DNA from 4 places in the Rahnella selenatireducens genome. Region 1 is predicted to be linked to each of the others. Evidence: predicted binding sites of a transcription regulator. Region 1 holds the regulator's gene; each other region holds the start of a gene.
The links. The regulator CRP, encoded in region 1, controls carbon source genes, mostly activating them, when cyclic AMP is high. The targets are predictions, from matches to a motif close to ATGTGANNNNNNTCACAT.

Region 1 (8,089 bases):
ATTTCGGTCAGCGGCATATCCGGGTGCAGCTCCGGCGCATTAAATAAGGTGTTCTCACTGCCTGGCCCGTCGTAAAGCAACCGCTGCTGACAGCTTTGCAGCGCGATTTCGCAGGTCTGCAAATACTCCGTCGCCAGCTTTTCCGGCAGCATGTAATGCTCACGGGCGAGAATGGTCATCGCGTTGATGTGCTCAACGACAAACTGACTGTGCGTGACCCACAAACGCATATCCGCCAGATAATGCGAGTTAAAACCGGGTTCCTGCATCGCCTGGCTCAGCGAGGTGAACAGCTTGTTATGCGCCTGATTGACCTGCATTCGGGTGTACGCAAGTTTCGAGGCGTCAGGGTTTTCCTGCAGAATCAGCCGGATGGCATCCTGATAGGTTTCCAGCGCCTGATGGGCGTTCTGGCGCATCAGGCCACTTTGCCATTGCGGCCACAGCCAGATGGTACCGCCGAAGGCCAGCGCACAACCAATCAATGTGTCGATGAGTCGCGGCACCAGAAAATGGATGCCGTTCATTGCCAGCAACTGCAGTGTATAAACGGCGGTGACCGTCATGCCGACCATCGCCAGCCCGTAGTTTTTGCGCAGTACCGTGTAGGAGATCAATGTCACCACCAGCATACAAATCAGCGTGATGCCTTCCGGCATCTCCAGTTTCAGCAATCCGGCGGCAATCAGCAGACCGGCCAGCGTGCCGAGCGCACGGTGCTGGATACGCACACGCGTGGCGTTATAACCGTTCTGGCTGACCAGCATGATCGTCAGCAAAATCCAGTAGGGTTTTGGCAGATTGAAGAACAACCCAAGGCTGCTGCCGATCGCCAGAATCAGACCCAGACGTGCGGCATTGCGCAGGGCCGAGGATTTAAAAGACAGGTAGCTTTTCACCGCAGGCCAGAAAGGCAGGCGCGGCTGGGAGTTCATCAGATCGCGGCGATACAGCGGGCGCTGCGTCCGCAGCAGTCGTGCGATACGGCTGAAATGGTAATAACAGAACTGGCCGACCGGATTCTGCGGGTTCTGCGCCGCAATTTTTTCCAGCGCCGCCAGTTCATTCGCCATGGTGAAACGCTCGGAGAATCGGTGATAAAGAATATCGTCCGCAATCACGCGCAGACGAGCGGAAATTACCTGCGCATTCCGGCGGATCACCGCTTCTGCGTGGCTTTCTTCCACCAGTTTCTGCACTTCTTCCGGCTGATGCAGGCTGACCGTGATGTGTTCCTGCAAATCGAGTGCAACCTGAAAACGCTGGAACAGCCGCTTGTGGTTATTGTGGTGTTCATGATGCGGCAACATATGCAGCTGCTGATAGAGCAACGCAATCAGATCGATGACCTGCTGCTGGCGCTTGAGCAACGGGGGAAGGGCTGTTTCGGGGTCGATATGTTGCGTCAGCAGGCTGTATTTGGCCTCGAAATAATCCGCCAGCTGCAAATACAGCTGGCTGAGCGTTTCGCGCATAGGTTGTTCTTCGGAAATACGGAACCATGCCCAGTTAAACAGCCCGTACCAGGCGGTTCCGGCAGCAAACAGCGCCGGTGCCTGCCACATCGGCCTCACGCCGACCATACTCAGTGTGAAGATGGTGGCCACCAGCGCGCCCGGCAACAGGCGTGCGTGCAGCGGGCTGATTTCGCCGGTGACGCCGAGCAGTAAAGCCAGCGTTAACATGATGAGCGGCAGGGGAATGTGCCAGTTTTCGAGCATCACCTGCAAAAGGATACTGCTGACGGCAAACAGCGAACCGCCGACGATCAGGCGTTTAAAAAAGCGTTTGTGCGGGGTATCGAGACCGGCGACGTTGCAACAGGCCGGGCACAGCGAGAACAGCAGACCCATTTGCAGATTGCCAAACAGCCAGCAAATACCGACAGGCAGGCACAACACCAGCGTCTGGCGCAGCGCGTAGTTAACTTCGGGATGATAGAACAGTCTTCGCCATAGCGTCATGGGTAAAGCTTAGCCCATAAAAAAGGCGCGACAGTCAACTGTCGCGCCAATTTCTGAGGGATTAACGTGTACCGTAAACGACAATCGTTTTACCGTGTGCGGAGATCAGGCTCTGATCTTCCAGCATTTTGAGAATACGTCCGACTGTTTCACGTGAACAACCGACGATTTGGCCGATTTCCTGACGGGTGATCTTGATTTGCATCCCGTCCGGATGGGTCATTGCATCAGGCTGTTTGGCCAGATTAAGCAAAGTTTGCGCGATACGGCCTGTTACGTCGAGGAAGGCAAGGTTGCCGACTTTCTCTGACGTCACTTGCAGACGGTTTGCCATCTGCGCGGAAAGACGCATCAGAATATCCGGGTTTACCTGAATCAGCTGGCGGAATTTTTTATAAGAAATTTCAGCCACTTCGCAGGCAGTTTTAGCACGAACCCAAGCACTGCGTTCCTGCCCTTCTTCGAAGAGTCCCAGCTCGCCGATGAAGTCACCTTGGTTAAGGTATGACAGTATCATTTCTTTGCCTTCTTCATCTTTAATCAGGACGGCAACCGACCCTTTCACGATGTAGTACAGCGTTTCGGCTTTTTCACCCTGGTGAATCAGCGTACTTTTAGAAGGATACTTATGTATATGACAGTGAGACAGGAACCATTCGAGAGTCGGGTCTGTTTGTGGCTTGCCGAGAACCATTTGCTATTATCCTCTGTTGTTATCGCTGCCCAAAATCACAGGGCTCAGAGTTCCCTGTACGGCACTTACTTTAAAAAGCGCCCTTTCAGCATATAACTCCCCAGAAATGCTGCAAGCGGATGTCGGAGTGAAACAGCCTGATTATTGCTGTTAACACCGTGGGTTCTGTTCTTAAACCGCAAAAACCGTCACCGCAATTTACTGGAAAGTATGTTTCGGCTTTGTTTGTAACACAGGTTTGCAATGCTGTCTTCTGTTGTCTCGCTTCAGCATGATGGCGATCGGGTTACGTTGCCAGTTTTTGGGTGAAAGGGTAGTCTGAGGGGAAAATTTGACGAATTTATCCACCGGGAGAAGAGCACATGCACGCACGCGTAAAATGGGTAGAAGGGCTGACGTTTTTAGGTGAGTCAGCGTCGGGCCATCAGATCACAATGGATGGTAATGCGGGCGACAAAGCCCCAAGCCCGATGGAAATGTTGCTGATGTCAGCGGGTGGTTGCAGCGCGATTGATGTGGTGTCTATTTTGCAAAAAGGCCGCAACGACGTGCGTGACTGCGAAGTGAAACTGACGTCTCAGCGCCGTGAAGAAGCGCCGCGTCTGTTCACGCACATCAACCTGCATTTTATCGTCACCGGTAAAGACCTGACGGATAAAATTGTGGAACGCGCGGTCAGCCTTTCTGCGGAAAAATATTGCTCTGTTTCCCTGATGCTGGGCAAAGCCGCGACGATCACCCACAGTTTTGAAGTAGTGAACGCCGAATAAGTCACCACCAGCGATACGACTGGCACTGACTTCGCAGTAAATCCAGAAATCGCCGCGCGGCAAAAGTCAGCGGCGATTTCTGCGAATAAAGCACGCAATATTCCGCCTCTGGCAGCGTATCGATATTGAGCAGGCAAAGCCTGTCCTGCAAGCCGAACGGCGCGCGCATCGCCTTCGCCACAATCGTCAGATAATCCGACTGCAATACCATATTCAGCCCGCACACCACCGAATCCGTTCTTACCGGCGTTTCACCTGCTGGCGCGCTAAAGCCGTTCATTGAAAGCTGAATCTGCTGGTAATAACCCATATCCGTTTCCGGCAACACCCAGCGCGCGCCCTGCAATTCTTCGAGCGTGGTGGCACCTGCCAGCGGATGCCCTTGCCGCGCAATCACGCCAAACGGCGCGCTAAACAGCGGCTCACGCACCAAATCTTCCAGCGGAAAACCCGGCCCGGCGGTTCCGACGGCAAAATCGAGTTTCCCTTCACGCAGCGCCGGTAACAGCGTCGAAAGCTGGCCTTCTTTAATCAGCAGTTTGGACTGGGGAAACTGCGTTTTGAACGCTTCATTGAGAGCCGGAAACACTGTCAGCGCCAGCAGTGATGAAAACCCGATAGCCACCGAACCCTGCGAATACTGATTAATCTGCTGGATCTCATCCGCCGCGCGTTCAAGTTCTTCGAGAATAAACTGCATGCGCTGCGCAAAGGCGCGGCCGGTTTCCGTCAGCGCCATGCCCTGATTGCCGCGCACGATAAGCTGAGTTTCAAGCGTTTGTTCCAGTTCCCGCAAGGTTCTGCTGACCGCCGGCTGGGACTGATTCATCGCCCGCGCTGCGCCGCGAATACTTCCGCTGCGGATAACCTGCTGGAAAACCTTGAGTTGCTGCAATTTCGGTAAATAACGCATGTTGCCTCGCTTGAAAACTCTATCAGTAAAAAGCATCGCCCGCCCAAAAATTGCATCTTATGGCAAACCTGTAAAGCTGATAGCTTCAGATTTGTAATAAATAATACGTTGTTATTCAGTTGATTACGTGATGCATATCGCATTTTACTTTTCGCCCGACAGTGAGAGATTCTGACGCGGTGATAACAAAAAGGGATATCCGCTATGAAAAGTCGTTCCCTGATGATCTTCCTGCTGTTCGTTGGTTATGCGGTGGTGTATATCGACAAAACGGTGATGGGGTTCGCGCTGTTGCCGATTGAGCGGGAATTTAATCTGCAACCGCAGCAGCTGGGTTACATCACCGGCATTTTCTTCCTGGCCTATTCGCTGTTTCAAATTCCCGCTGGCTGGCTGAATGACCGTTTCGGCTACAAGAAAGTGCTCGGCATTTCGCTGTTTTTGCTCGGCGGTTTCGCGCTTTGCTTCGGTTTGCTGGGATTCGGCCTCGGATTGCTGGTGACGTTTCGCTTTCTCTCCGGCGTCGGCCATTCCGGGTATCCGAGTTCCTGCGCCAAAGCGGTAGTTTCCAATTTTGATGTCGGGCAGCGAACTTTTGCGCAATCCATATTGTTGTCATCCGCGGGTCTGGCGATGACCGCCGGGCCGCTGATTGCGGTGTATGCGCTCGATACGCTCGGCTGGCGCGGCTCATTCTCCATTCTCGGCCTGCTGGCGTTTGCGATTGCCGTTGCGATTGTCATCTTTGTGCCGAATCCGCCGAAAGCAGAGGTCCGCGCCGGCGTGGCAACCGGCTACCGTGAGTTGCTGAAAAACCCGATTGTCGTGTTGCTGTTCGTGTCCATTTTCTGCATCAACATTCCGTCCTACGGCCTGATGGCGTGGCTGCCTAAATATCTGGTGCAACAGCGCGGAATGTCGCTGGACGTTTCCGGGCTGGTGGTCGCCACCGGTGGTATGGGGATCTGGATTTCCTCGCTGGCGACCGGCTGGCTGGTCGGCCGTTATATGCAGGGCAAAGAGCCGAAAGTGATTTTTTGCAGCGCAATGCTCAGCGCCTTGTGCATCTGGCTGGTGTACACCTCGGCGTCGGCGGTGACCGCCGGGCTGTTCCTGTTCCTCGGCTACATTTTCCTGATGGCGGCATTTGTCACGGTGTTTACGCTGCCGATGAAACGCCTGCCGCCGGACGTGATGGGTGCCGCAATGGGGATTATCAATACCGGCGGAACGCTCGGCGGATTCGTGGCGCCGATTGCGATGGGCTATCTGATCACGGTGACGCACGGGTATTTTTCGACATTTGTTTTTCTGGCGCTGGCGATGGTGGTTGCCGGGCTGGCCATTTTGCCGCTGACCTTGAAACCGCGCGCAGCGTTGCGCGACGTGGCATAACTGAGGAGAAGTCTGATGACATTTAATTTTGAAGCGATGCTGGCGGAAGTCAAAACGGACGTTCTGCGCTGGCGCAGACACATTCATGCGCATCCTGAGTTGTCATTTCAGGAGCATAAAACGGCGGATTACATCGCGGAACAGCTGGAAAGTTTTGGCGGCCTGACCCTGACGCGGCTGACACCTAACAGCGTGGTTGCCGATCTCAACGGCGCTTATCCGGGGCCGACGTATGCGCTGCGGGCTGATATCGACGCCTTGCCGATTCAGGAAGAAAACGACGAGCCGTTCTGTTCGACGGTGCCTGGCGTTATGCACGCCTGCGGCCATGACGCGCACACCGCGATGTTACTGGGTGCGGCGAAAGTGCTGACACAGTGTCAGTCCGCACTGCACGGCTCGGTGCGGTTTATCTTCCAGCACGCGGAAGAATTACCGCCGGGCGGCGCACAGGAACTGGTGGATTTAGGCGTACTCGACGGCGTGGAGAAAATCTTCGGCCTGCACGTTATGCCGAATTCCCCGACGGGTGAGGTCGGCCTGAAAGAGGGCGTGTTCTGTGCGTCCACCGATAACTTCGACATCACGATTGCCGGCAAGGGCGGGCACGGTTCGATGCCGCATTTGTGCATTGATCCGGTGGTGGTTGGCGCGGAAGTGGTGACGGCGCTGCAAAACGTCGTGGCGCGCCGTATCGATCCGCTACAGGTGCCGGTGCTGACCATCGCCACTTTCCAGAGCGGGGAGAGCTATAACGTGATTCCGGAACGCGTGAAACTCGCCGGAACATTGCGCACCCATCACAGCAGTGTGCGCGAGCTGGTTCCGCAGCTGATGGAACAGATTATTTCCGGGATTACGACGGCGCACGGTGCGCAGTATGAACTGCGCTGGACGCGGGGTTACGTGAATGGCGATAACCACCCTGACGCCTGCGCGATTGCGCGTCAGGTGATTGCTAATACGCTCGGCGAGAATGCGCTGCGGGAAGTGACCCAGCCGCTGTTTGGTGGCGAAGATTTCTCTTCCTATCAGCAAAAAGTGCCGGGCTGTTTTCTGTTTATCGGCAGCGGTAACGAGAAAATCGGCGCGACTTATGGGGTGCATAACCCGCGCTTCCGGCTGGACGAAGAGGCGTTGCAGATTGGCGTGAAATTACACGTCGGATTCATTCAGCAGTTGCTGATGAACGAGGTCTGATTTCACTTACTCGATTTTCTTCCCTTCCATCAGGCGCTGCACCAGCGGCGCCATAATCAGCTCCATCGCCAGCCCCATTTTGCCGCCCGGCACCACCAGCGTTTTGATGTGCGAGATAAACGAGCCCTGCAACATTGCCAGCAGATACGGGAAATCAATGTCGTCCAGCCCCTGAAAATGAATCACCACGAAGCTTTCATCCAGTGAAGGAATGGCTTTCGCAGCAAACGGATTGGAGGTGTCGATGGTCGGCACGCGCTGGAAGTTAATGTGCGTGCGGGAAAACTGCGGCGTGATGTAGTTGATGTAGTCGTCCATCGAACGCACCACGGAATCCATCACCGCCTCACGGGAATGCCCGCGCTCGCCGGTGTCGCGCACCAGTTTCTGGATCCATTCGAGGTTAACGATGGGCACCACGCCGACCAGTAAATCGACATGCGCCGCGACGTCCGTTTTGTCGGATACCACGCCGCCGTGCAGGCCTTCGTAGAAGAGAATGTCCGTCGGTTCCGGTAAGGCCTGCCACGGTGTAAACGTCCCCGGCACCTGATTGTAGGGAACCGCTTCGTCATAAGTATGCAGATATTTACGCGAACGGCCTGTGCCGGTTTTGCCGTATTCGATAAAGCTTTTTTCCAGCAAACCGAAGTCGTTGGCTTCCGGCCCGAAGTAGCTGATATGACGCCCGAGGTCGCGGGCTTTGCGGATGGCCGCGTCCATTTCCGGGCGGGTGAAATGGTGGAAACTGTCGCCTTCAAGCTCGGCGGCACGCAGGCCAAGCTGTTGGAATATTTTCCGAAATGCCAGACTGGTGGTAGTGGTGCCTGCACCGCTCGAACCGGTAACGGCAATAACAGGATGTTTGGCTGACATAATGCGCTGTTCTCCATAAAGGTGAGGCTGGCAGGCGTGTCGCGGTCTTTTCTGTGGTCGAAGACCTGGCGGCATCGCTGCGCATAATTAAGCCTATTGTTACCATATTTATTCGAGAAGTGACAGGCGACGACCGGTTATTTCAGCTGTCCGTAATAGGCATTTTTTCCGTGTTTGCGCAGGTAATGTTTGTCCAGCAGCGTCTGTTGCATATCGCCAAGTGCGGGCGTCAGCTGGCGGGAGAATATGCCCATGTAGGCGCATTCCTCCAGCACGA
Region 2 (8,089 bases), on a different contig from region 1:
CGCGCGCTCGGCGTGAATCCTCTAAGTCAGAGGCTGAGATAAAGCCTTTACCGGCGATCTTCGCATTGCGGTTGTATTCATCGCGGGCATTGACGTATTCGGCCTGAGATTGCGCCAGCGTCGCTTTCAGGTTACGGATGCTTTCTTCACGCGTCCCGTTAACTGAAAGTTCGAGCTGGGCTTTGGCCTGATCGCGTGCGGCTTCCAGCGCACGGAGCTGTGCCAACATTTCCGGGCTGTCGAGGGTAATTAGCAACTGCCCTGCTTTTACGTCATCGCCCCGTTCGACATGACGTTCAATCACGCGGCCTTTGGCTTTCGACGCGACAATGACTTCAGGCGCATCGACTTCCCCCTGGAGAAGGAGATCTTCGTTGTGCGCACGAAATAAAACAGCCAAAGAAACCGCAACCGCCACCAGCAGCAGGGTTAATAACATTCGTTTACTCATTGATACCACGTCCTTTTTGTTCGCCTGAATTAATGACCGGCATTGGTTTTCCCTTCCATCATTGTCCCTGCCTGCTTTCGCCGCCTTTGCAGGCGCATTTTTGACTTCAATGAGATCATAGCGGGATGAGCAGAGACTTTTTAACACAAAACAACATATTGGCTAAAATTATAATTTAGGCGAGTTAAATCCAATTTAAGCATGTTTAAACGGAAATTAAGGGCACAAATGCCGTATTCAATGAACACGTAATGGGTAATACTCGGTTTAATTATGAGCGGAATGCACCCTTTTCCCTCCTCTTCATCAACGAGTGAGCCGTGATTATGTCTGATAAAAACACCGTTCCCCTTTCCGTGCTCGATCTGGCACCCGTCCCGCAAGGTGCTGATCCGGCGAAGGCTTTTCAATGTTCTCTGAGTCTGGCGCAAAACGCCGAGAAATGGGCCTATCAGCGCTACTGGATGGCAGAACACCACAACATGACCGGCATCGCGAGCGCGGCGACGTCCGTTTTACTGGGTTATATTGCGGGCGGGACGAAAACGATCCGCGTGGGCTCAGGTGGCGTGATGCTGCCAAACCATTCGCCGCTGGTGATTGCTGAACAATTCGGGACGCTGGCGACGCTGTATCCGAACCGTGTTGATCTCGGCCTGGGCCGCGCACCGGGAACCGATCAGCGCACAATGGTTGCGCTGCGCCGTCATCTTTCCGGAGAGATTGATAATTTCCCGCAGGATGTTCAGGAATTGCAGATGTATTTCGGCGACGTTCAGCCGCAGCAAGCCGTTCAGGCGGTTCCGGGTCAGGGCCTGCATGTGCCAATCTGGCTGCTGGGTTCCAGCCTCTACAGCGCGCAACTCGCAGCCGCACTGGGTCTGCCGTTTGCCTTTGCATCACACTTTGCGCCCGACATGCTGTATCAGGCGCTGGCGATTTATCGCAGTAAATTCCAGCCTTCCGCGCAACTTGAAAAGCCGTATGCAATGGTGTGTATCAATGCGATTGCCGCAGATACCGACGAAGAAGCGCAGCGGATGTTTACGTCGAACCAGCAGCAGTTCATCAATTTACGCCGCGGCATGCCGGGGAAATTACCGGCCCCGGTCGATAACATTGAAAGCCTGTGGTCGGCGTCAGAACGCTTTGGCGTGGATAATGCGCTGCGGATGTCTGTTATCGGCAATAAAGCGTCGATTCGTCAGGGATTGCAGTCTATCTTGCGCGAAACCGAAGCCGATGAGCTGATGATTAACGGGCAAATTTTTAATCATGAAGCCCGCCTGCGTTCATTCGAAATCGTCTCTCAGTTACAGGGCGATTTGGCGAAAGAACAGCGCATCGGATAAACGTTGCGGTAAATGGCAGACGAAAAAAAACCAGCCCGTTAAAAGGCTGGTTTTTTATTATCTGAAGTTCAGCGGACTGAAGTCAGATCATTATGCGTCAGTAGTGCGACGTGGTGCGCGGCTTGGCGGACGACGGTCGCCAGCTGCTGAAGAACCTTCACGACGGTCGCCGTTGAAAGAACGTGGAGCACCGTTACCACGGCCACCTTCACGACGTTCGCCATTGAACGGACGCGGAGCACCGTTACCACGACGCTCACCACCCGCACCAGCCGGACGGTCACGACGCGGAGCCTGTGGCTGCGCATCACCGATCAACTGCATGTTCATCGGTTTGTTCAGGATACGGGTACGGGTGAAGTGAGACAGGATCTCGCCCGGCATACCCTTCGGCAACTCGATAGTGGAGTGCGTACCGAACAGTTTGATGTTACCGATGTAACGGCTGCTGATATCACCTTCGTTAGCGATAGCGCCAACGATGTGACGAACTTCAACGCCATCATCGCGACCCACTTCGATACGATACAGTTCCATATCGCCAGCGTCACGACGCTCACGACGTGGGCTGTCGCCATCACGTGCAGGGCGGTCGCTGTTACGCGCCGGACGGTCACGACGATCGCCACGGTCACCGCGGTCGCCACGATCTTCGAATTCACGACGTGGTGGACGGCTTTTGAACGGCTGATCAGCAGGAACGATCAGAGGACGTTCGCCCTGTGCCATTTTCAGCAGTGCAGCGGCCAGCGTTTCGATGTCCAGCTCTTCTGCAGGTTGCAGTTTAGCCAGCAGAGCACGGTACTGATCCAGATCGCTGCTTTCCAGTTGTTGCTGAACTTTTGCTGCGAACTTCGCCAGACGACGTTCGCCCAGAACTTCTGCAGTTGGGATTTCAACTTCTGGAATGGTCAGCTTCATTGTACGTTCAATGTTGCGCAGCAGACGACGTTCGCGGTTCTCAACGAACAGCAATGCGCGACCTGCACGACCTGCACGGCCGGTACGGCCGATACGGTGAACGTAAGATTCTGAGTCCATCGGGATGTCGTAGTTAACAACCAGGCTGATACGTTCTACGTCGAGACCACGTGCTGCCACGTCGGTTGCAATCAGAATGTCCAAACGGCCATCTTTCAGACGTTCCAGAGTCTGCTCACGCAGGGCCTGGTTCATGTCACCGTTCAGTGCAGCGCTGCTGTAGCCGCTACGTTCCAGTGCTTCTGCCACTTCCAGCGTCGCATTTTTAGTACGAACGAAGATGATCGCCGCATCAAAATCTTCTGCTTCCAGGAAACGAACCAGCGCTTCGTTTTTACGCAGGCCGTATACAGACCAGTAGCTCTGGCTGATGTCCGGACGCGTTGTCACGCTCGACTGGATACGCACTTCCTGAGGCTCTTTCATGAAGCGACGGGTAATGCGACGAATAGCTTCTGGCATGGTTGCAGAGAACAGCGCGGTCTGATGTTCAGCCGGGATCTGCGCCATGATAGTTTCGACGTCTTCGATGAAGCCCATACGCAGCATTTCATCAGCTTCGTCCAGCACCAGACCGCTCAGGTTAGAAAGGTTCAGGGTGCCGCGTTTCAGGTGGTCCAGCAGACGGCCCGGGGTACCTACAACAACTTGTGGACCCTGACGCAGTGCGCGCAACTGAACGTCATAGCGCTGGCCGCCATAAAGGGCAACCACATTCACGCCATGCATATGTTTAGAGAAATCAGTCATTGCTTCAGCAACCTGAACCGCCAGTTCGCGGGTGGGTGCCAGAACAAGAATTTGTGGTGCTTTCAGTGAAGCATCAATGTTATGCAGCAGCGGTAAAGAGAACGCTGCAGTTTTACCGGAACCAGTCTGAGCCATACCCAGAACGTCGCGGCCATTTAACAGGTGAGGAATACACTCAGCCTGGATTGGTGATGGTTTTTCGTAGCCCAAATCAGTCAGGGCAGAAATGATCGGAGCAGACAGCCCCAGGTCAGCAAAAGAGGTTTCAAGCTCAGTAGTCATGTACACGTGCCTCATTAATAATGGCAGCCAGTCTACATAACTCGTCGAGAAAATTTTCAGTCATTTTCATTGAAAAGTGTGAACCGGCTCAAATTAGATTATAAAACGAACAAAGCAACCCTCGCCCGTTAAGGCGCTTAAAAATGGTTAAACCATGATTAAAAAGGCTGATTGGTGTCGTCAGCTATTGCTGGTCCGATTCTGATAGGTCGTCTTGCTCATGGCCCAAAAGCGCCAATTCCAACAATGCATAGCGGTGCTCAACAAAGTTATGAACGTTGTTAGCTACCGTCAGTTTGAACAGTGCCGCGGCGCTGTTCTTGTCCCCCAGACTTAGGTAATGCTTACCTAAATAGAAGTCAGTTTCACTGAGATGCTCAGCGAGCGAAGTGTTATCCGTTGCTTCTGCCTTGAGGCGTTCCATCAGCGTAGATTCGCTGATCTTGCCCAGGTAGAATTCGACGATATTCCATCCCCATTGCCCTCTGTCCGCTTTGTCATAACGCTGTTGAAGCGCTACTTCGGCATTCTTCGGATTGATTTCTCGCTCCGCAAGGTAAAGCCATAACGAACGGAAGGGATCATTTGGATCGTCTCGATAAAACGCCTGCAGATCATCCTGCGCTAACGAGAATCGGCCACCGTAATACAGTGCGATACCTCGGTTCAAACGCGCGTAGTTGTAAGTTGGATCAAGCTCTAGTACAGAATCAAACGCTTCATAGGCAGCATCGAAATTGCCTGCCTGCGTTAGGTAAATCCCCAGGTAGTTAAAAACTTCTGGCATATCAGGACGAATAGACAGCGCTTGTGAAAAATCATTTCGCGCCAGTGCTCTTAGCCCGAGACTATCATACAGCACACCGCGCTCATATAATAGCTGTGCTCTCTCATCATCAGTCAATGACCGGCTGGCAAGTATTTGTTCCATGCGTGCCAGAATCACTTCCTGCTGCAACGTCGGCTGCAACGGAATCGCCAGAACTTCATTTTTACGCCAATCATGGTTGCTGCATCCTGCCAACATAAGTGCTGTCGCAACATAACACCAGCGCAAGAAAGGCTTCATTTCTACTCCCGGAGACAAACATTGGATGAACGTCCTGTCATCCGCTTGCTTAACACAAACGCATCCTACGTTCGTGAGACGAACAGCTCCCTTCAAGTTGGAAGGGAGCTGTAAAACTTCTGTTACAGTTTATTCTGCTGCAGGTTGCTCAGTTGTATCGTCCTGAGTGGGTGCGGTAGCTTCTTTGATGCTCAGACGCACACGACCCTGACGGTCAACTTCCAGAACTTTAACCGGAACTTCCTGGCCCATCTGCAGGTAATCAGTCACTTTCTCAACACGCTTATCAGCGATTTGAGAGATGTGAACCAGACCTTCTTTACCGCCGCCGATGGCAACAAACGCGCCAAAGTCTACGATACGGGTCACTTTACCCTGATAGATACGACCCACTTCGATTTCTGCAGTGATCTCTTCGATACGACGGATAGCGTATTTCGCTTTCTCGCCGTCGGTTGCTGCGATTTTCACAGTGCCGTCATCTTCGATTTCGATAGTGGTGCCAGTTTCTTCAGTCAGAGCACGGATCACAGAACCACCTTTACCGATCACGTCTTTGATTTTGTCCGGACTGATCTTGATGGTGTGGATGCGTGGAGCAAACTGAGAGATATCGCCACGTGGTGTGCTGATAGCCTGTTCCATTACGCCCAGAATGTGCAGACGCGCACCCTTAGCCTGGTTCAGAGCCACCTGCATGATTTCGCGGGTGATACCTTCGATTTTAATGTCCATCTGCAGCGCGGTGATACCGTCGCGGCTACCGGCCACTTTGAAGTCCATGTCGCCCAGGTGATCTTCGTCACCCAGAATGTCGGACAGAACGACAAAGCTGTCGTCTTCTTTCACCAGACCCATTGCGATACCCGCAACAGCGGCTTTAATCGGAACACCTGCATCCATCAGGGCCAGAGAAGCACCACAAACAGAAGCCATTGAAGATGAACCGTTAGATTCAGTGATTTCAGAAACCACACGTACGGTGTACGGGAAGTCTTCTGGTTTTGGCATCATTGCCAGCACGCCACGTTTAGCAAGACGGCCATGGCCAATCTCACGACGTTTAGGCGAACCAACCATACCTGTTTCACCCACAGAGTACGGAGGGAAGTTGTAGTGGAACAGGAAGCTATCAGTCTTCTCGCCCATCAGCTCATCCAGATTCTGCGCATCACGTGCAGTACCCAGAGTTGCGGTAACCAGAGCCTGAGTTTCACCACGGGTGAACAGCGCAGAACCGTGGGTACGTGGCAGAACGCCAGTACGCACGTCCAGACCGCGGATCATGTCTTTTTCACGGCCATCGATACGCGGCTCGCCACGCAGAACACGGCTACGAACCACGTTCTTCTCGATGCTGCCCAAGATGTCGGAGATTTCGCCCGCATCCAGAGATTCGTCTTCAGCTTGCAGAGCCTGAACAACGTCAGATTTGATGACGTTGATCTGAGCGTAACGATCTTGCTTATCAGTGATCAGGTACGCATCACCCAGGCGGGTTTCAGACAGCGCAGCAACGCGAGCATGCAGCTCAGCGTTAACCACTTCAGGCTGCCATTCCCATTTAGGTTTGCCCGCTTCTGCAACCAGAGCGTTGATGTTGTCGATAACGATTTGCTGTTGGTCATGGCCGAATACAACCGCGCCCAGCATCTGATCTTCGCTCAACACTTCAGCTTCTGATTCAACCATCAGAACAGCACCCTGAGTACCCGCAACAACCAGATCCAGACGGCTGGTTTTCAGCTCATCGGCAGTTGGGTTCAGAACGTACTGATCATTAATGTAGCCTACGCGAGCTGCACCGATTGGGCCACTGAATGGAATACCAGACAGGCTCAGGGCTGCAGATGCACCGATCATCGCAACGATGTCCGGGTTAACTTGTGGGTTCAGGGAAACCACAGTCGCGATAACCTGAACTTCGTTCAGGAAACCTTCCGGGAACAGAGGACGGATTGGACGGTCAATCAGACGGGAAGTCAGTGTTTCGCCTTCGCTTGGACGGCCTTCACGACGGAAGAAACTCCCCGGGATGCGACCAGCAGCGTAAGTACGCTCCTGATAGTTAACCGTCAGCGGGAAGAAGCTCTGACCTGGTTTTGCTTTTTTCTGGCCAACAACGGTAACGAATACCGCGGTGTCATCCATGCTAACCATCACAGCTGCAGTAGCCTGACGAGCCATCATGCCGGTTTCCAGCGTAACGGTGTGCTGGCCGTATTGGAACTTACGAATAGTCGGATTAAGCAATGTAATATCCTTGTTTGTGGCGCGCAGCTGTTATGACAGCAGTTCACACCGATAAATATCCGAGCTTCTCACTACATTCTCGCGACTAATGACAATCCTTATTGGCCTGGCAGTGTGGCAATAAAGTCTCTCATTAGCCGCGCGAAAACATCTGTAACGGAAGTTCATGTTCTTAGAATAGCAATAGAAACAGCAGCCATACAGTAACCTGATTTGCTGATGCTTCCTAGAATAAAGGGGCCTATTGGCCCCTTTACACTGAAACTCGCTTGATTAGCGACGCAGACCCAGACGTTCGATCAGGCTGGTGTAACGTGCTACATCTTTACGCTTCAGGTAGTCCAGCAGTTTACGACGCTGAGAAACCATACGCAGCAGACCACGACGGCTGTGGTGATCTTTTTTGTGCTCTGCAAAGTGACCTTGCAGATGGTTAATTTGAGCAGTCAGCAGAGCAACCTGAACTTCGGTAGAACCACTGTCGTTAGTGCCACGACCGAAGTCGGAAACGATTTGAGCTTTAGCTTCAACGCTTAGAGACATAATCTTACTCCAAAATATTATAGATAATTAAACGGGAGCCGATCTCTAATTCAGCTACCCAATGCATAAGCTGCGCTATTCTACCCTTTGCTATATATGATCGCAAGGTGAGCAGAGAGCGCTTAATCCGTGTATTCGACAACTAAACGACGCGGCGCAATGCGGCCATCATCATCTATTTCGCCCACACCAATAAACTTACGTTCTTCGCCTTCAGTGATGCGAACCATGCCACTCGCCGGCGCACCAGATGCCTGAACAGGTTGACCCTGTTTAACATATCCGGCCACCACGGGCAGCAGATTCACTTCCGGGAAGTCTTCACATGCGCTGTCAATCGGCAACAACAACGGATCCAGCAAAAGACGAGGCTCTATGCCCTGCTCTTCAGCCTGAGCAATCAACTCA
Region 3 (8,089 bases), on a different contig from region 1:
AGCCGAAGATCAAAAACAGGGAGATATCCATGAACTTACGCCTGACTGGGCTGGCGTTTGCGACAGTTTTGCTGGTCGGTTGTGCCGGCACGTCCGGGTCATCGGACAGCGAACAGCAGGGACGATCTGATCCGCTGGAAGGTTTCAACCGCGCGATGTTTAACTTCAACTTCAACTACATGGACCCGTATGTACTACGTCCTGTGGCTGTTGCCTGGCGTGATTACGTGCCGCAACCGGCGCGTAACGGAACCAGTAATTTCCTGAGTAACCTTGATGAACCGGCCAGCATGGTGAACTCCTTGCTGAAAGGCGATCCGTACCGCGCGGCGATCCACTTCAACCGTTTCTTCCTTAATACGATCCTGGGGATGGGCGGTCTGATTGATGTGGCATCGATGGCGAATCCGAAACTGGCACGCGAAGAAGCGCAGGGCTTCGGCAGCACGCTGGGGCATTACGGCGTCGGTTACGGCCCTTACGTCATGTTGCCGGGCTACGGCAGTGCGACGATTCGTGACGAAGGCGGCGATCTGGTCGATGACCTGTATCCGATGCTGAGTTATCTGACCTTCTGGATGTCAGCCGGTAAATGGGTACTGGAAGGTGTTGAAACCCGTGCTGAATTGCTCGATTCTGACGGCCTGATCCGTAACTCTTCCGATCCTTACCTGATGATCCGCGAAGCGTACTTCCAGCGCCATGACTTCCTGGCGAGGGGCGGTCAGCTGACACCTCAGGTGAACCCGAATGCGGCACTGATTCAGGGTGATCTGAAGGATATCGATTCAGAGTAATTTTCTAATCAAGTTCATCCGTTTAAGATTCAATGCAAAAAAAAGCGCCTCTCGGCGCTTTTTTCATTTATGTGCTCTGTCGTGAAAACCGGTCAGAAGCTGTAGTTAAAGTTCGCGCCGTACAACATCGCGGTGCCTTTAGCCTGGAACTCATAATTCGGTACGCCGTCAGCCACTTTTTCGCTGATATTCACCGTCTGGCCGTGCATATAGGAAACACCGACGTCCACTGAAGCATCTTTGGTAAACGCATACGTGGTACCGGCTGAAATCCAGAAACGGTCCTGATCCGGGATAGAAATGGTGCGGTTGTCCGCCGGAACCGGGCTGTCATCAAACGCGATACCGGTACGGAATGTCCAGTTTTCGTCGTAGTAATAGGTGGTACCCAGCGCGATGCGGTAAGCATCATGATAGCCTTCGTCTTTCTGGAACAGCGTCTGGCCCTGAGAACCCGTAGCTTTCAGCTCCTGGAACTGGCTCCAGCTGGTGTACGCCAGGCTATAGTGAATAGCCCATTTCGGCGCGACACGGTTATAACCTGACAACTCCCACATTTCTGGCAGGTTCAGGGTCAGGGAACCCGGAACAGTGTGGCCGCCTGTGCCGCCCAATGCCTGCGGAATGCCGTTGCGATATTCGCCGTCGAAATCTATTTTTACTTCTGAGCGGTAAGTGAAGCCGTAACGGTTATTGTCATCCACTTCATACAGGACACCGGCGTTCCAGCCGTAGCCCCATTCGTTGCCTTTCAGCTTAGCGGCTTCGGTATCCGCAGGCAGCAAACCGCCGGTTTTAAGCGGAACCAGTTCGCCCGCAGTACGGCGAATTTTCGCTTTCGCATAAACCGCATCAAAGCCCAGACCGAAGCTGAAGTGCTCGTTCAAACGGTAAGCGACGCTTAAGTTATTGTTGATGGTGGTCAGATCGGTTTCGCCACCAATCGGGCCTGCCGGATAATTATCGTTGAATTCTGTTGCCAGACCGTAGTTTGAGGTCGCCGATGCGCCGAGGGCCCATTGCTCATTCAGGGGCATAATAAAGTGGATATTTGGGATCCACTGATTCGGTGCAATGTTACTGGCACTGGTATCTGCACCCGTGACCGGAGATTTGCCGGTGACATCGACATCCGGGTCGACATAGATTGCGCCGATGGAAAACGCAGGGCGATTAAACATTGTCATCGTCGCCGGGTTACGGCTTCCGGATGCTGCGGTATCAGCGATAGCGCCTTCACCCGAGAAAGAACGGCCTAAACCGGCGGCGGTGTATTCATTGAGCTGAAAACCTGCCGCGTATACGTTGGAGGAAACAATTGCCACTGCAGCTGCCAGAGCTGATCTTTTAAACAGGTTTTTCTGGTTCATGACCAAAACCTCAATTTTATGTTTTTATCAAACAATGTTACATCAAGTAACAATGAGCGCGGGATTGTAGGGTTCGTTATCAGTCTGACAAATCAGACCAGTGAGCGAAGTATAGGTCTGACCTGTGGTGTAGTTGCAATGATGTTTCATTGATATTTCTTATTTGATGCAAGAAATTGGATCCACTTAACAAAAAACCAACAATAAAAGTTCAATTAAGAAACGTTAAAGTGAGAACGTTGACGTATTAATCATCGATTCATTACATTTACGTGATCTGGATCACTTCAAAGGCACATAAAAAGTAAGTGCTAGCTGTAGCCCAACCGCTGGCGTAAAATACAGGCTGAAAATAATTCTTTAATTCGCAATCAGGCCAGACGGTGGACGTTGCCGTTGATGCCGGGGAGAAAATTATGTCTGACGTAACCATGTCCTCTAAATCCACTCAACCTCTGCATTCCATCAACAAATGTGGCGCCGAAGAAACTGCTGCCTGCTGTTGTGTTGATGTCGGCACCATTATGGACAACACCGACTGCACCGCCTCTTACCTGCACGTCTTCGAAACCGAAGCGCAAGCCAAAGAAATGCTACAAACCCTGACCGAACGCGCACGCGGCGTTGAATCAGAGCCTTGCGAAATTAACAGTAAGATTGAAAAAGTTGACGGTGGCGTTGAGCTGAAAGTGGATTTCACTTTCTCCTGCCAGGCAGAGACGATGATCTTCCAGCTCGGATTACGTTAATTAATTCTGCTTTTAAAATGCCGCTGCCAGACAGCGGTATTTTTTTGTCTGCAATTTTTTCCCACCTCTTTCTTTTCACTCTCATTTCAGAAAAATTTGCTGTTGCTCGCACTTCAAACCCTTTCACTTTGCCAAATGTAAATACATAGTTAACACTGAGTTATCAGGTCTGACCTCTTAAGACCCTATTTACTCAGGAGCTTGTATGAACAAAGTCATTCCACTGGTTACGCGTGAAGGCGATCGCATTGCGATTGTCGATGGTTTGCGCACGCCTTTTGCAAGGCAGGCCACCGCCTATCACGGTATCCCCGCTGTGGATTTGGGCAAAACCGTGGTCAGCGAGTTGCTGGCGAAAAGTGGAATCGATCCGAAAGACATTGATCAGCTGGTGTTCGGACAGGTTGTCCAGATGCCTGAAGCGCCGAATATTGCGCGTGAAATTGTGCTCGGCACCGGAATGAATGTTTCGACTGACGCCTACAGCGTTTCCCGCGCTTGTGCGACCAGTTTTCAGGCCGTGGCGAACGTGGCCGAAAGTATTCTCAGCGGCACAGTACGCGTCGGGATTGCGGGCGGGGCTGATTCCTCATCGGTTCTGCCGATTGGTGTCAGTAAACGCCTCGCCCGAGCACTGGTTGACGTCAATAAAGCGCGCACGTTGTCGCAGCGTCTTTCGATTTTCAGCAAACTGAAATTACGCGATCTGCTGCCGGTTCCTCCGGCCGTGGCGGAATATTCCACCGGCCTGCGCATGGGCGATACTGCTGAACAGATGGCAAAAAGCCACGGGATTTCCCGCGAACAGCAGGATGAGCTGGCGCACCGTTCGCACTCGCTGGCCGCGCTTGCCTGGGAACAGGGCTATCTGAACACACAGGTGATGGCGGCGCAGGTTCCGCCTTATCGTGAAGTGCTGCAAAAAGACAACAACATCCGCCTGAATTCAGAAATCGGGCAGTACGCGAAACTGCGTCCGGCATTTGACCGTAAACACGGCACAGTGACGGCGGCAACCAGTACGCCGCTTACCGACGGCGCCGCTGCCGTTCTGATGATGAGCGAATCCCGTGCCCGGGAATTAGGGCTTGAGCCGCTGGGCTATCTGAAGAGCTTTGCGTTTTCCGCCATTGATGTCTGGGAAGACATGCTTCTCGGCCCTGCATACGCCACGCCGCTGGCATTAGATCGCGCGGGACTGACGCTGGCGGATCTGGATCTGATTGATATGCATGAAGCCTTTGCCGCGCAGACGCTGGCAAATATTAAAATGCTGGCCAGTGACGAATTTGCCCGCGAAAAACTGGGGCGCAGTCGGGCAGTTGGCGAAATCGACTGGGATAAATTCAACGTTTTAGGCGGTTCGCTGGCCTACGGTCATCCGTTCGCCGCAACCGGTGCACGGATGATCACGCAAACGCTGCATGAATTACGCCGTCGCGGTGGAAAATACGGGCTGACAACCGCCTGCGCCGCCGGTGGGCTGGGCGCGGCAATGATTCTGGAGGCAGCGCAATGAGGGACAACATGGACAATATCCTACTGGAAGAACAGTCATCCGCAGAGCCGGTTTCCGCTTTCTCACTGATGTTTACCGCAGAACATGTCGGCATCATCACCATTGATGTTCCCGGTGAAAAAGTGAATACCCTGAAGGCTGAATTTGCTCAGCAAATCTGCGCTATTTTGCAAAAAGCGCAGCAGTATCCGAATCTGAAAGGCCTGGTGCTGGTTTCTGGTAAAACTGACTCATTTATTGCCGGTGCCGATATCACGATGATTTCCGGCTGCAAAACGGCGGTTGAGGCCAGCCAGTTGGCGCAGAAAGGCCAGACAGTCATGTCGCAGATTGCGTCATTTTCCGTGCCGGTCGTGGCCGCCATCCACGGTGCCTGTCTTGGCGGAGGGCTCGAACTGGCGCTGGCGTGCCATTCGCGCGTCTGCTCGCTGGATGATAAAACGCAGCTCGGCCTGCCGGAAGTTCAGCTTGGGCTGTTACCCGGTTCGGGCGGTACGCAGCGTTTACCACGGTTAATCGGCGCGCCGAAAGCGCTGGATATGATGCTTACCGGGCGCAGTATTCGTGCGAAACAGGCGCTGAGGATGGGGCTGGTGGACGACGCCGTGCCTTATTCTATTTTGCTGAAAACCGCGCTGGAACGTGTCGCAAAAGGCCGTAAATCGCGCCCACCACTGCCTTGGCAGGCGCGGCTGGCGGGCGGTCCGCTGGGAAAAAGCCTGTTGTTCTATTTTGTGCGCAAACAGACCCGCGCAAAAACGCACGGTAATTATCCGGCCACGGAAAAAATTATTGATGTGGTGAAAACCGGCCTCGATCAGGGCAGCGGAAACGGCTATCAGGCCGAGGCCAAAGCTTTTGGCGAACTGGTGATGACGCCGCAATCTGCCGCGCTTCGCGGATTATTCTTTGCCTCGACGGCGCTGAAAAAAGAAAAAGGCGCTGACGCTGAGCCGTTGCCGGTTCACCGCGTGGGGATCCTCGGTGGCGGGCTGATGGGCGGCGGTATTGCTAATGTCACCGCGACCCGCGCCGGGCTGCCGGTGCGCATTAAAGATATTAATCACGAAGGCATCCGCCACGCGCTGAAATACAGCTGGGATCTGCTGGAGAAAAAAGTCCGCAGCCGCAGGCTCACCCGCAACGAACAGCAGCGGCAGATGATGCTGATTTCGGGGACGACGGATTACAGCGGTTTTTCGCAGATTGATATCGTGGTGGAAGCGGTATTTGAAGACCTGGCGCTCAAGCAATCGATGGTGGCAGAGATCGAGAAAAATGCGGCACCGCGTACCATATTTGCTTCAAACACCTCTTCTTTGCCGATTCACCAGATTGCGGAAAAGGCCACAAGGCCTGAGCAGATTATCGGCCTGCATTATTTCAGCCCGGTAGACAAAATGCCGCTGGTGGAAGTTATTCCCCATACGGGCACCAGCGCGCAGACGATTTCGACTACGGTCTCGCTGGCGAAGAAACAGGGGAAAACGGCGATTGTCGTCGGCGACAGCGCCGGGTTCTACGTAAACCGCATTCTTGCTCCTTACATCAACGAAGCGGCGCGCTGCCTGCTGGCTGGCGAACCTGTGGATCACATCGATAATGCGCTGGTGAACTTTGGCTTCCCTGTCGGGCCAGTTCAGCTTCTTGACGAGGTGGGCATTGATGTCGGCACTAAAATCGGCCCGATTCTGGTGGAGGCGTTTGGCGAGCGTTTTGCCGCGCCATCCGGTTTTGATGCAGTTCTGCAAGACGACCGCAAAGGCCGTAAAAATGGCAAAGGTTTTTATCTCTACGGCCAGAAAGGGCGCGGGGCGAAGAAAAAACAGGTCGATCCTTCGGTCTATCGTTTGCTAAATGTCACGCCAAAAGCGCAGCAGTCGGGCGAGGAGATCGCTCAGCGCTGCGTCATGCTGATGCTGAACGAAGCTGTCCGCTGCCTGGATGAAAATGTTATCCGCAGCGCGCGTGATGGTGATCTCGGCGCAGTTTTTGGTATTGGTTTTCCGCCGTTTCGCGGTGGGCCATTCCGTTACATCGACACGCTCGGTGCTGCCAGCGTGGTTAAAACGCTGGAACAACTGGCGCAACGTTACGGTGAGCATTTCACGCCATGCGACGGTCTGCGCCAGCGGGCGGAGCAGGGCAGGCGTTTTTGTCCCTGAGAGAGGCGCGTGAAAAGGTCGGCAGAGTGTGACCCGCGTCACTGCTTAATGCTGAGTTTCGCGACAATCTGGAACAGATCCTGCTTGCCGCCTGACGACAGCGCGCGGGATCTTTTTTATGGTGAGGCCGGCTTTGTATACGAACAATCCCAAGCGGTTGATCTACAACCCGAGTGGTTAAATATTCGCCTGAACAGTTTACAAGCTGTAAGGGTTGGTGTAAAAAACAGCGTTTTCTTTACGCGAACTTTCAGGCAAAATGCCCGACCGCTGTTGCTGCACAGACAGAATTTGTGGGCACGGCGTGTTAAGTGGATGTACTGCCTTACAGTTATCTTGTCATGAGAAGGGTCGTCCGAACGGCGATCAAAAAGGCTGGGCAATGGGTAATACAGCACGCAAGGCGTTTCTGTATAGCGCTATTTTTGTTAACAAAAGCGGTGCAATATGCAAGTTGTAATTATGCGTCACGGTGATGCGGTTCTTGAAGCAGCCAGCGATTCGGTTCGTCCGTTAAGCGAATGCGGATGTGACGAATCAGTACATATGGCGGCATGGCTGAATGGCCGGGGTATCACCATTGACCGCGTTCTGGTCAGTCCGTACCTGCGTGCGCAGCAGACACTCGAAAAAGTTCGTCAGTGTCTGTCTCTGCCTGAAAACGTTGAGATTGATATCCTGAAAGAACTGACACCGGGCGGCGATCCTGCTCTGGTTGCCAGTGAATTGCAGCATCTGGCGCAGACGGGCGTCAATGCGGTGCTGGTGGTTTCCCACCTGCCGCTGGTCGGTTACCTGGTCGCAGAATTGTGTCCGGGAGTTTGCCCGCCGATGTTCGCCACCTCTGCAATGGCAAGCGTGGAGCTGAATGCGCAAACCGGGCAGGGCAGCTTTGACTGGCAGTTTAGTCCGTGCCAGGTGATGGCAAAAGTGTAGTTTTCCGGGACGGAGAACGACACAAAGAAAGGCACAGCTTATGCTGTGCCTTTCTCGTTTCTGCATGCTTGTGTTTTTTTTCGCGGTCAGCTGATTTTGTCATCCAGCTCAACCAGCACCAGTAACGCGGCAGTGCCGCCTAACTCTTTCGGTGCCTGATGAAAGGCTTCAACATCAGGATGCTGAGCCAGCCACAGCGGGGTTTGCTGCTTGAGAATATGTTTGCCGTGACCGTGCATGACGCACGCGCAGTGGACGTGCTCGCGGCGGCAGGCGGCGATCAGCGCCCCTAATTCCTGCTTGGCTTCTTTCTGCGTTAAACCATGCAAATCAAGAAATAGCTCAGGAGAATAATCTCCTCGGCGCAATTTTTTCAATTCAAAATGGCTGACGTCTGGCCTGATGTGGCGAACCGGGCCCTCTTCCTGCAACATCGGCTGGAATTCATCAGAAAAATAATAACTGGCGTCCACCTGCTCCTGAATCAGCTTTTTCGGCGACAGTTCTGACACTTTTTTGCGCAGCGGATGGTGAGTAATTGTATCGTTTTTCA
Region 4 (8,089 bases), on a different contig from region 1:
GACCGGGCTGCGTTCGCCGTTGGCGCTCAGCACATAAATAGGTACACGTTGCATCAGGGATTTCAGCCGTTCGGCCAGTGACGATTTACCGCCACCCACCGGGCCCAGTAAATAGAGGATTTGTTTCTTTTCTTCCAGACCCTGCGCGGCATGTTTCAGATAGGAGACGATCTGCTCGATGGCCTCTTCCATACCGTAGAATTCTTCAAATGCAGGGTAACGTGCAACAACACGGTTCGAGAATAAACGCGACAGGCGTGGTTCAAGCGCGGTATCTACCATCACTGGTTCACCGATTGCCATCAACAGACGTTCCGCCGCATTGACATAAGCACTGCGATCTTGCCGTGCAATGGTAAGAAATTCCTGCAGTGTGAACTCTTCGTCCTTGGCAGCCTCATAGCGCTGGCGATAATGGTCAAATATGTTCATACGATGCCCGTCCTTCGTTATTTTACCTTTCGTTTTGAAGCGTTAACGCAACCTCAAAGACTCGGGTATAGCACAGGTTAATGAGAGCTAAGCTCCCGGAAGAAAGATCTCCCACCTGATTACAGCAACCCTTATGCCAACTTGCAGAACCCCTTTGATGCCGACAGTGTCGATGTTTCCAAAACTGTCGTAAATCGGTGGGACGGGCGACTGTTCAGGCTAAGTCTTTCATCTATTTATAAGCGTAGTTTGGCATTAGAAAAATTTCCTCTCTGGTTTTGCCATTTTTTAAGTCATTTCAATGACTCAGTTGTCCGGAATGCTCTGAAAAGCCTTACGGGACGTGCCTTGCAGACCGGAAGTTGTTTCTTTAGTCATTTTTATTTCATATTTTGCAGATAAATTGTGCGATCGCCTCGTTTTTTCAGGATTTGTCTTTTTTAAGACCAAGAATTGTTAAGCGAGACGTTTACGGTTCATTTACACTAACAAGGTTTTTTTACTTAATGGAATTAAGCTAATGAAGATTTTGAACCTAAAAACACTGTCCATCGTGGGTACGGCAGTGCTTTTCAGTCAGGCCGCTGCCGCAGGAACCTGGCAGCTCGGTGCATCTGCGTTGGTCGCGCCGGACCCGTACCGTGGCAATAACGACCACGTTTACCCGGTGCCCATCATCAATTACGACAATGATGATTTCTATTTTCACACCCTGATGGCCGGTTATTACCTGTGGAACGATGATGGGAACAAGCTGAGCGTTACCGCCAGCTACTTCCCATTAAGTTTCGATCCAAGCGACAGCGATGATAAGCGCATGAAGCGTCTGGATAAGCGCCACTCAACGCTGATGGCGGGTCTGGCTTATTCGCATAACGCCCAGTGGGGGACAATCCGCGCCAGTTTCAATGCAGATACACTTGATACCAGCAACGGGATGACCGCAGATCTGGCTTACTTGTATGCTATCAAAGGAGCAAACTGGGCGGTTGTGCCTGGCTTTGGTGTGACCTGGTTTAGCTCGAATCTTAACGACTACTATTACGGCGTAACAAAAGACGAATCCCGTCGCAGCGGTTTCCACAGCTATTCCGCGGACGACAGCTTCAGCCCGTATGTTGAAATTTCAGCAAAATACAACTTCACACCAGACTGGCAAGGTTTCGTGACCGGCCGTTATTTGCGTCTTGCCAGCGAAGTGACCGACAGCCCGATCATTGAAAATGACTGGACTGGCGTATTGTGGACAGGCGTCACCTACAGCTTTTAATTAAGTGAGCACTTTTTTAGTGCGCAATCTGCACATCAATGGGGCGTTTCGCCCCATTTGCACATTTATAGTTCACCATTCTTTTTGTATTTCCCGACAGGAGGAAACAGATGAAAGCGAAAACCGTGCAATTCCCTGATGGCACGAGCGTTCCCGCAATCGGACAAGGCACCTGGTACATGGGGGAACAAAGCAGTGGCCGGCAGGCGGAAGTGAATGCACTTAAACAAGGTCTGGATGCCGGTATGAGCCTGATCGACACCGCAGAAATGTATGCAGACGGCGGCGCGGAAAAGGTAGTCGGCGAGGCCATTGCAGGACGCAGGGATGACGTTTATCTGGTCTCAAAAGTGTATCCGCATCATGCCGGAGGCGCTAAGGCGATCGCCGCCTGCGAGCAAAGCCTCAAGCGGTTACAAACGGATTGCATTGATCTGTATCTTTTGCACTGGCGTGGTTCGATTCCGTTACATGACACTGTGGCGGTCATGGAAAAATTACAGCAATCGGGCAAAATCCGGCGCTGGGGTGTCTCAAATCTAGATACCAATGATATGCAGGCTCTGTGGAAAATACCCGGCGGGCAGGAATGTATGACCGATCAGGTTTTATATCACCCTGCTTCCCGTGGCATTGAATTTGACCTTTTGCCCTGGTGCGAAGAACACGCTGTTCCTGTAATGGCGTATTGCCCTCTGGCACAGGCGGGGAAATTACGTCATGACGTGCTGGAACATCCGGTGATGCAAAAAATTGCCTCCGCGCGCGGCGTGAGCAGTTCGCAAATTGCGCTGGCGTGGGTGACGCGAACCCGCAACGTGATTGCGATTCCCAAAGCGGTTCAGCCACAGCATGTAAAAGAGAATGCAGCAGCGCTGACGCTGTTTCTGACGATTGAAGAAATCGCGTTGATCAATGCCGCCTTCCCGGCACCACGCGGGAAAACCTCGCTGGATATGGTCTGAATTCGTTAGATCTGACGCAGACAAAAGGGGTCAGATGACCCCTTAGCTTTTACTGCGGGAAAACTCAGTCCGGTTATTTGCGGATTGAGAATGTCACCGCAAGACGTGCTGGTGTGGCAGCAGTCGAAACATGCTTGTGTGACACCTGCGCCGTTTCCACGCAAACCATGGTTTTGTAACCGTCGTCTGGCATATCTGCCATGCTCACGGACAGTGCAGAACCCGGGTTCCACGCTACAACGTCAGCGTTGTTTTCGTGCGCAACAACCAGCGTGCGTTTCAGCACCGGATCCACGATTTCACTGGTCGCCTGAGGCTGAGTGTAGATGCGGTCAGTCTGCCCGGTAAAGGTCAGGTCACCGGCTTCTTCTTTCAGCTTCGCGCCATCGACTTTATCAATGAAGCTGGCGCCGAGGCCTTTAACGGTGACATCCGCAATATCACCGATGTTGAAATAGGTATGCAGCGCGCTGTTGGCTTCGAAGTCACCGGCAGATTCCAGCTCAATGTGGCAGGTTTCACCGAGTGTGAAGCGCGCAGTCAGCACAAATTCGTGTGGCCACAGTTCCAGGCTTTCAGGGGAGCTTTTCAGCGTCAGCGTCAGGACAACGCCTTCAGCGCTTTCTTTGTGATCAGTCAGTTTCCAGGCGAAGTTACGCGCAAAGCCGTGAGACGGTTTACCCGCCGGGCCAAACCACGGCCAGCAAATTGGAATGCCGCCACGAATCGCCACGCCGTCTTTGAAAGCGCTGGCGCTGCTCATCCACAATACAGGCGCTTCGCCTGCAGGCTGCCATGACAATAAATGCGCGCCTTGTAAGGCCACTGCCGCTTTTACTTTTGGATGAGAAACCACGATCACCGGCAGTTCATCAATCTGACGCTGGCTGATAGTGGTTGAAATTTGGTTTACGACCGGAAGAGAAAAGAGTTGTTCTGTCATTATCTAAAGTCCTGTCAGGGTTTTAACAATTACGAAGATAAGAACCAAGACTACAGATGAACGTCATCAATCTGTTTGATCGCACTCATGTGCCTGATAAAAATGTGCGACTGACAGAAAGCAAAAGGGCGACTTGCGTCGCCCTTCAATCAGTTCATCAACATTGCCAATTATTTGGAAACGTGAGAAATCAGATCCAGTACTTTATTTGAGTAGCCAGTTTCGTTGTCGTACCAGGAAACCAGTTTCACAAAGTTGTCATTCAGCGCGATACCTGCTTTAGCATCGAATACTGAAGTCAGTTTTTCGCCGTTGAAATCGGTAGAAACAACGTCGTCTTCGGTGTAACCCAGAACGCCTTTCAGGTCGCCTGCTTCAGAAGCTGCTTTGATTACTGCGCAGATTTCTTTGTAGGTTGCTGGTTTTTCCAGACGTGCAGTCAGGTCAACAACAGAAACGTTAGGAGTAGGAACGCGGAACGCCATACCGGTCAGTTTGCCGTTCAGAGCAGGGATTACTTTACCTACTGCTTTAGCTGCACCGGTAGAAGAAGGGATGATGTTCTGAGATGCGCCGCGACCGCCGCGCCAGTCTTTGTGAGACGGGCCATCAACGGTTTTCTGAGTTGCGGTAGTTGCATGAACAGTGGTCATCAGTGCTTCAACGATACCGAAGTTGTCGTTGATAACTTTAGCCAGTGGTGCCAGGCAGTTAGTGGTGCAAGATGCGTTAGAAACGATTTCCTGACCTTTGTATTCTTTATGGTTAACGCCCATAACGAACATAGGGGTGTCATCTTTAGATGGACCTGTCAGAACAACTTTCTTAGCGCCTGCAGTGATGTGTTTACGTGCAGTTGCGTCGTCCAGGAACAGACCAGTCGCTTCAGCAACAACATCAACGTTAACTTCATTCCATTTCAGGTTAGCTGGGTCACGCTCAGCGGTAACACGGATGGTTTTGCCGTTAACAACCAGGTGACCGTCTTTAACTTCAACAGTACCGTTGAAACGACCATGAGTTGAGTCGTACTTCAGCATGTATGCCATGTATTCTGCGTCTAACAGATCGTTGATTGCTACGATCTCGATGTCAGAACGTTCCTGAGCAGCACGGAAAACAATGCGACCGATACGGCCAAAACCGTTGATACCTACTTTGATAGTCATATATTCCACCAGCTATTTTTTTAGTGAATAAAAGGTTGGTTGTAAAATTACAAAAACCTTGCTGAGCGTCAAGCGGAATCGTGTCAATTATTGCTGTAAGTCAAAGCGACGACCTACTGTTGCTCGCTTATTGCACGTTCCGTTTTTTTAATCGGCTCACAACCACATGGGGGCGAAAAACAGAATATAAAGGGCAATAAGATCAGGAGTGTGATCGCCATCACAAGTTGGAGCTGGCTAACGCTGATGCCATACAGTTTAGGACAAAACAGGCTGAATTGTTGTTAATTTTTTGTTATTATAAACTGTTAATTTAGTTGTAATTTAAATTCGTCAGAGAACGATAATCATGAGCAATGCATCCAAATCTGCTTCTGCACTCGAACAACTCACTGAAATTCAACGTTATGTCACCCAGAAACATGGAACCGAGCGTCCGTATACGGGAAAACTGCTGCACAATATTCGCCAGGGTATTTATCATTGCGTAGTGTGTAACGCGCCTCTGTTTTACTCCGAGACTAAGTATGAATCCGGCTGCGGGTGGCCAAGTTTTTATCAACCTGTTGACCACGATGCGATAAAATATCTCACTGATAATACGCATAATATGGACCGCGTTGAGATCCGCTGTTCCAGATGTGAGGCGCATTTAGGGCATGTTTTCCCGGATGGCCCGCAACCAACAGGTGAACGTTACTGCGTAAATTCTGCTTCGATGAGTTTTACCGACAGCAAAAATGGCGAAAAAATGGCCGGTTAGGTTGCGATGTAATCTTACCGACAAAATCGATTCAGCTATTATTCAAAATCTTTTGAATAATCGTGTTGAACAGAGGTGCTCAGATGGAAATTAATCAACTCATTGATGTCATGACGCCGGAAATCTACGCACGTCTGGCGCAGGCAGTAGAACTGGGAAAATGGCCAGACGGTGTGGCGCTGACGCCAGAGCAAAAAGAGCACAGCCTGCAGGCGGTGATGTTGTATCAGTCACGTCACAACGTGGATGCCCAGCATATGAGCATCGGCACTGACGGGCAGATCGTTACCAAAAGCAAACAAGAGCTGAAACAACAGTTTGCTCAGGACGCGCTGATTAGACTCAAACCGGAGTAATGGGAAGGGGGTTGTCAGATGCAAAAAAGGCGCATAACGCCCCTTTTTTGCATCTGAAGAGCTGTGCGAATCAGCCGTTCAGTGCATCTGCCGTTCCGATTTGTGCGCCAGCCTCGCGCATTGCTTCAACAGCTTCAGCACTGTCGTGAGGTTCGAGATTCACGCCACGGCAGCCATCGGTCAGCAGCGTAACCTGATATCCCTGCGCCAGCGCGTCCAGCACCGTGAACTTCACACAGTAATCCGTTGCCAGCCCCATAACATAAAGATGCGAGATTTCGGCGGCCTTCAGCCAGTCGTTTAGCACGGTGGCGGCGCGATGTCCGTTATCGAAGAATGCACTGTAACTGTCGATTTCTGCGTCCGTGCCTTTTTGCACGACAAAATCTAAAAGACGCGTATTCAGTGACGGATGGAATTCCGCGCCAGGCTCCTGCTGAACGCAGTGAACCGGCCACCAGACCTGCGGCAACCCGTTCAGTTCGCCCGATGTCCAGGCATCCTGATGCGAGTTTGCGGCAAAACTTTTGTGTCCGGCAGGGTGCCAGTCTTGCGACGCCACCACGGGAATATCGCGGTTTTTACACCACGACATCATCTGATTGGCGACGGCAATGGTTGCATCTCCGTCATTAACGGCCAGCGCGCCACCGCGGCAAAAATCGTTTTGCAGATCGACAAGCAACAACGCAGATTTCATATCGCCTCTTATTCGGGTAATTATTCCGTCAGCTCGCCACGCAGATTCTGCTGCATCAGTTCGCGGATTTCTTCCGGCGTATGCGACTGGCTGAGCAGGTAATGCAGCTTAGTCAGCGCGGCCTCTACCGTCATATCAAACCCGCTGATCACGCCGGAGTGTGCCAGCGCATTGCCTGTTGCATAACCGCCCATGTTGACGCGTCCTGAGATACATTGCGTCAGATTGACGACTACAATGCCGCGCTCGGAGGCATCTTTCAGCACTTTCAGCAAATCACCTTTTTGCGGGGCATTGCCGACGCCGTAAGAGCGCAGGATAAGCGCTTTCACCGGCTGCATCAGAAAGTTTTGTACAACTTCTGCGGAAATGCCGGGGTAAATTGTCACCACGCCGATAGGCTGCGGGGTGATGTGATGCACTTTCAGCGTCGAGGCAGGAACGACCGGCAGCGACGGTGTGGACAGGCGGCGGATATGAATGCCTGCTTCCAGCAACGGAGAAAGATTGGGTGACGCAAATGCATCAAAACCGTCCGCGTGGGCTTTGGTGCTGCGGTTGCCGCGATACAGCCGGTTATTGAAAAACAGAGTGACTTCGTTAACCGGATGATTTGCAGCGATATACAGCGAGTTTAGCAGGTTAATCTGGCCGTCAGAGCGCAGGGCTTCCAGCGGGATTTGCGAACCCGTGACGATCACCGGCTTGCTCAGATTTTCCAGCATGAAAGACAGCGCAGAAGCCGTGAAGGCCATGGTGTCCGTGCCATGCAGGATCACAAAACCGTCGTAATCGTCGTAATGCGCCTGGATGTCGTCCGCGATATGCTGCCAGTCTTCCGGCGTCATGTCGGAAGAATCCATCAGTGGCGCGTATTCCTGAATCGTGAATTCAGGCATTTCAGGTCGGTGGAATTCAGGCATCAGCGCCAGCTGGCGTTGTAAATGGCCGGACACAGGAATGTAACCCTGCTCAGAACGCTGCATACCGATGGTGCCACCGGTATAGGCAACGTAAATAGATTTTTTAGTCATCGAAGATGTTCTTTTTTTAGAAAGGTGAAAGCAACTGCGCTAAGTATAAAGGCTTCGCCGCCGCTGTCCCACCCAAAAAGCGCCGTGCCATAAAAAAGCCCGGCGTTCTTTGAGAGAAGTGCCGGGCGGATTTTCATGCAGCGGTGTTTAACGGAATTACTTCACGTCACCACACGTCAGGCAAAGTGCGTAACGGTTTTGCGGATCGTTCATGTTGCTGAACAGGTCAGCCTGTGATTTCAGCTCCATCGCCATTTTGCTCACCGGCGCAGGCAGATAGGCCTGAATAGCCGCGGGCAGCATGGCGTGAACGGATACGCTGACCTGAGAGAACAACATATCGCTCAGACTTGGCTCGCTGACATACCAGTTCAGCTGCCATTTTGGCAGTTTTGCCAGATCCGCGGCTTTCTTCACGGCGTCATCAAAATCACCCAGTTCATCCACCAGACCGTTG

Region 2: yrbN (protein YrbN) is a predicted target of CRP. The motif match lies at 3,893-3,910, and genes of this name have one in related genera.
Region 3: ACLBVC_RS06460 (YfcZ/YiiS family protein) is a predicted target of CRP. The motif match lies at 2,438-2,455, and genes of this name have one in related genera.
Region 4: msrB (peptide-methionine (R)-S-oxide reductase MsrB) is a predicted target of CRP. The motif match lies at 4,988-5,005, and genes of this name have one in related genera.

The regions. Positions count from the first base shown of each region.
Region 1 is NZ_JBKEZJ010000006.1:326,338-334,426, forward strand. Features, by position in the region: gene ACLBVC_RS12885 (YccS/YhfK family putative transporter) at 1-1,964, opposite strand, end outside; gene crp (cAMP-activated global transcriptional regulator CRP) at 2,026-2,658, opposite strand; gene ACLBVC_RS12895 (OsmC family protein) at 3,021-3,428, shown strand; gene ACLBVC_RS12900 (LysR substrate-binding domain-containing protein) at 3,430-4,341, opposite strand; gene ACLBVC_RS12905 (MFS transporter) at 4,546-5,736, shown strand; gene ACLBVC_RS12910 (amidohydrolase) at 5,752-6,936, shown strand; gene ACLBVC_RS12915 (phosphoribulokinase) at 6,943-7,812, opposite strand; gene araD (L-ribulose-5-phosphate 4-epimerase) at 7,950-8,089, opposite strand, start outside.
Region 2 is NZ_JBKEZJ010000004.1:113,585-121,673, reverse strand. Features, by position in the region: gene ACLBVC_RS08365 (HlyD family secretion protein) at 1-451, opposite strand, end outside; gene ACLBVC_RS08360 (luciferase-like monooxygenase) at 778-1,803, shown strand; gene ACLBVC_RS08355 (DEAD/DEAH family ATP-dependent RNA helicase) at 1,894-3,816, opposite strand; gene yrbN (protein YrbN) at 3,806-3,880, opposite strand; gene nlpI (lipoprotein NlpI) at 4,001-4,885, opposite strand; gene pnp (polyribonucleotide nucleotidyltransferase) at 5,015-7,138, opposite strand; gene rpsO (30S ribosomal protein S15) at 7,412-7,681, opposite strand; gene truB (tRNA pseudouridine(55) synthase TruB) at 7,804-8,089, opposite strand, start outside.
Region 3 is NZ_JBKEZJ010000003.1:130,321-138,409, forward strand. Features, by position in the region: gene mlaA (phospholipid-binding lipoprotein MlaA) at 30-797, shown strand; gene fadL (long-chain fatty acid transporter FadL) at 890-2,167, opposite strand; gene ACLBVC_RS06460 (YfcZ/YiiS family protein) at 2,584-2,916, shown strand; gene fadI (acetyl-CoA C-acyltransferase FadI) at 3,122-4,435, shown strand; gene fadJ (fatty acid oxidation complex subunit alpha FadJ) at 4,444-6,600, shown strand; gene sixA (phosphohistidine phosphatase SixA) at 7,048-7,536, shown strand; gene smrB (endonuclease SmrB) at 7,623-8,089, opposite strand, start outside.
Region 4 is NZ_JBKEZJ010000007.1:284,569-292,657, reverse strand. Features, by position in the region: gene yeaG (protein kinase YeaG) at 1-432, opposite strand, end outside; gene ACLBVC_RS14175 (MipA/OmpV family protein) at 953-1,702, shown strand; gene ACLBVC_RS14170 (aldo/keto reductase) at 1,813-2,667, shown strand; gene ACLBVC_RS14165 (D-hexose-6-phosphate mutarotase) at 2,741-3,610, opposite strand; gene gapA (glyceraldehyde-3-phosphate dehydrogenase) at 3,781-4,779, opposite strand; gene msrB (peptide-methionine (R)-S-oxide reductase MsrB) at 5,129-5,542, shown strand; gene ACLBVC_RS14150 (YeaC family protein) at 5,626-5,898, shown strand; gene pncA (bifunctional nicotinamidase/pyrazinamidase) at 5,969-6,598, opposite strand; gene ansA (asparaginase) at 6,619-7,632, opposite strand; gene sppA (signal peptide peptidase SppA) at 7,789-8,089, opposite strand, start outside.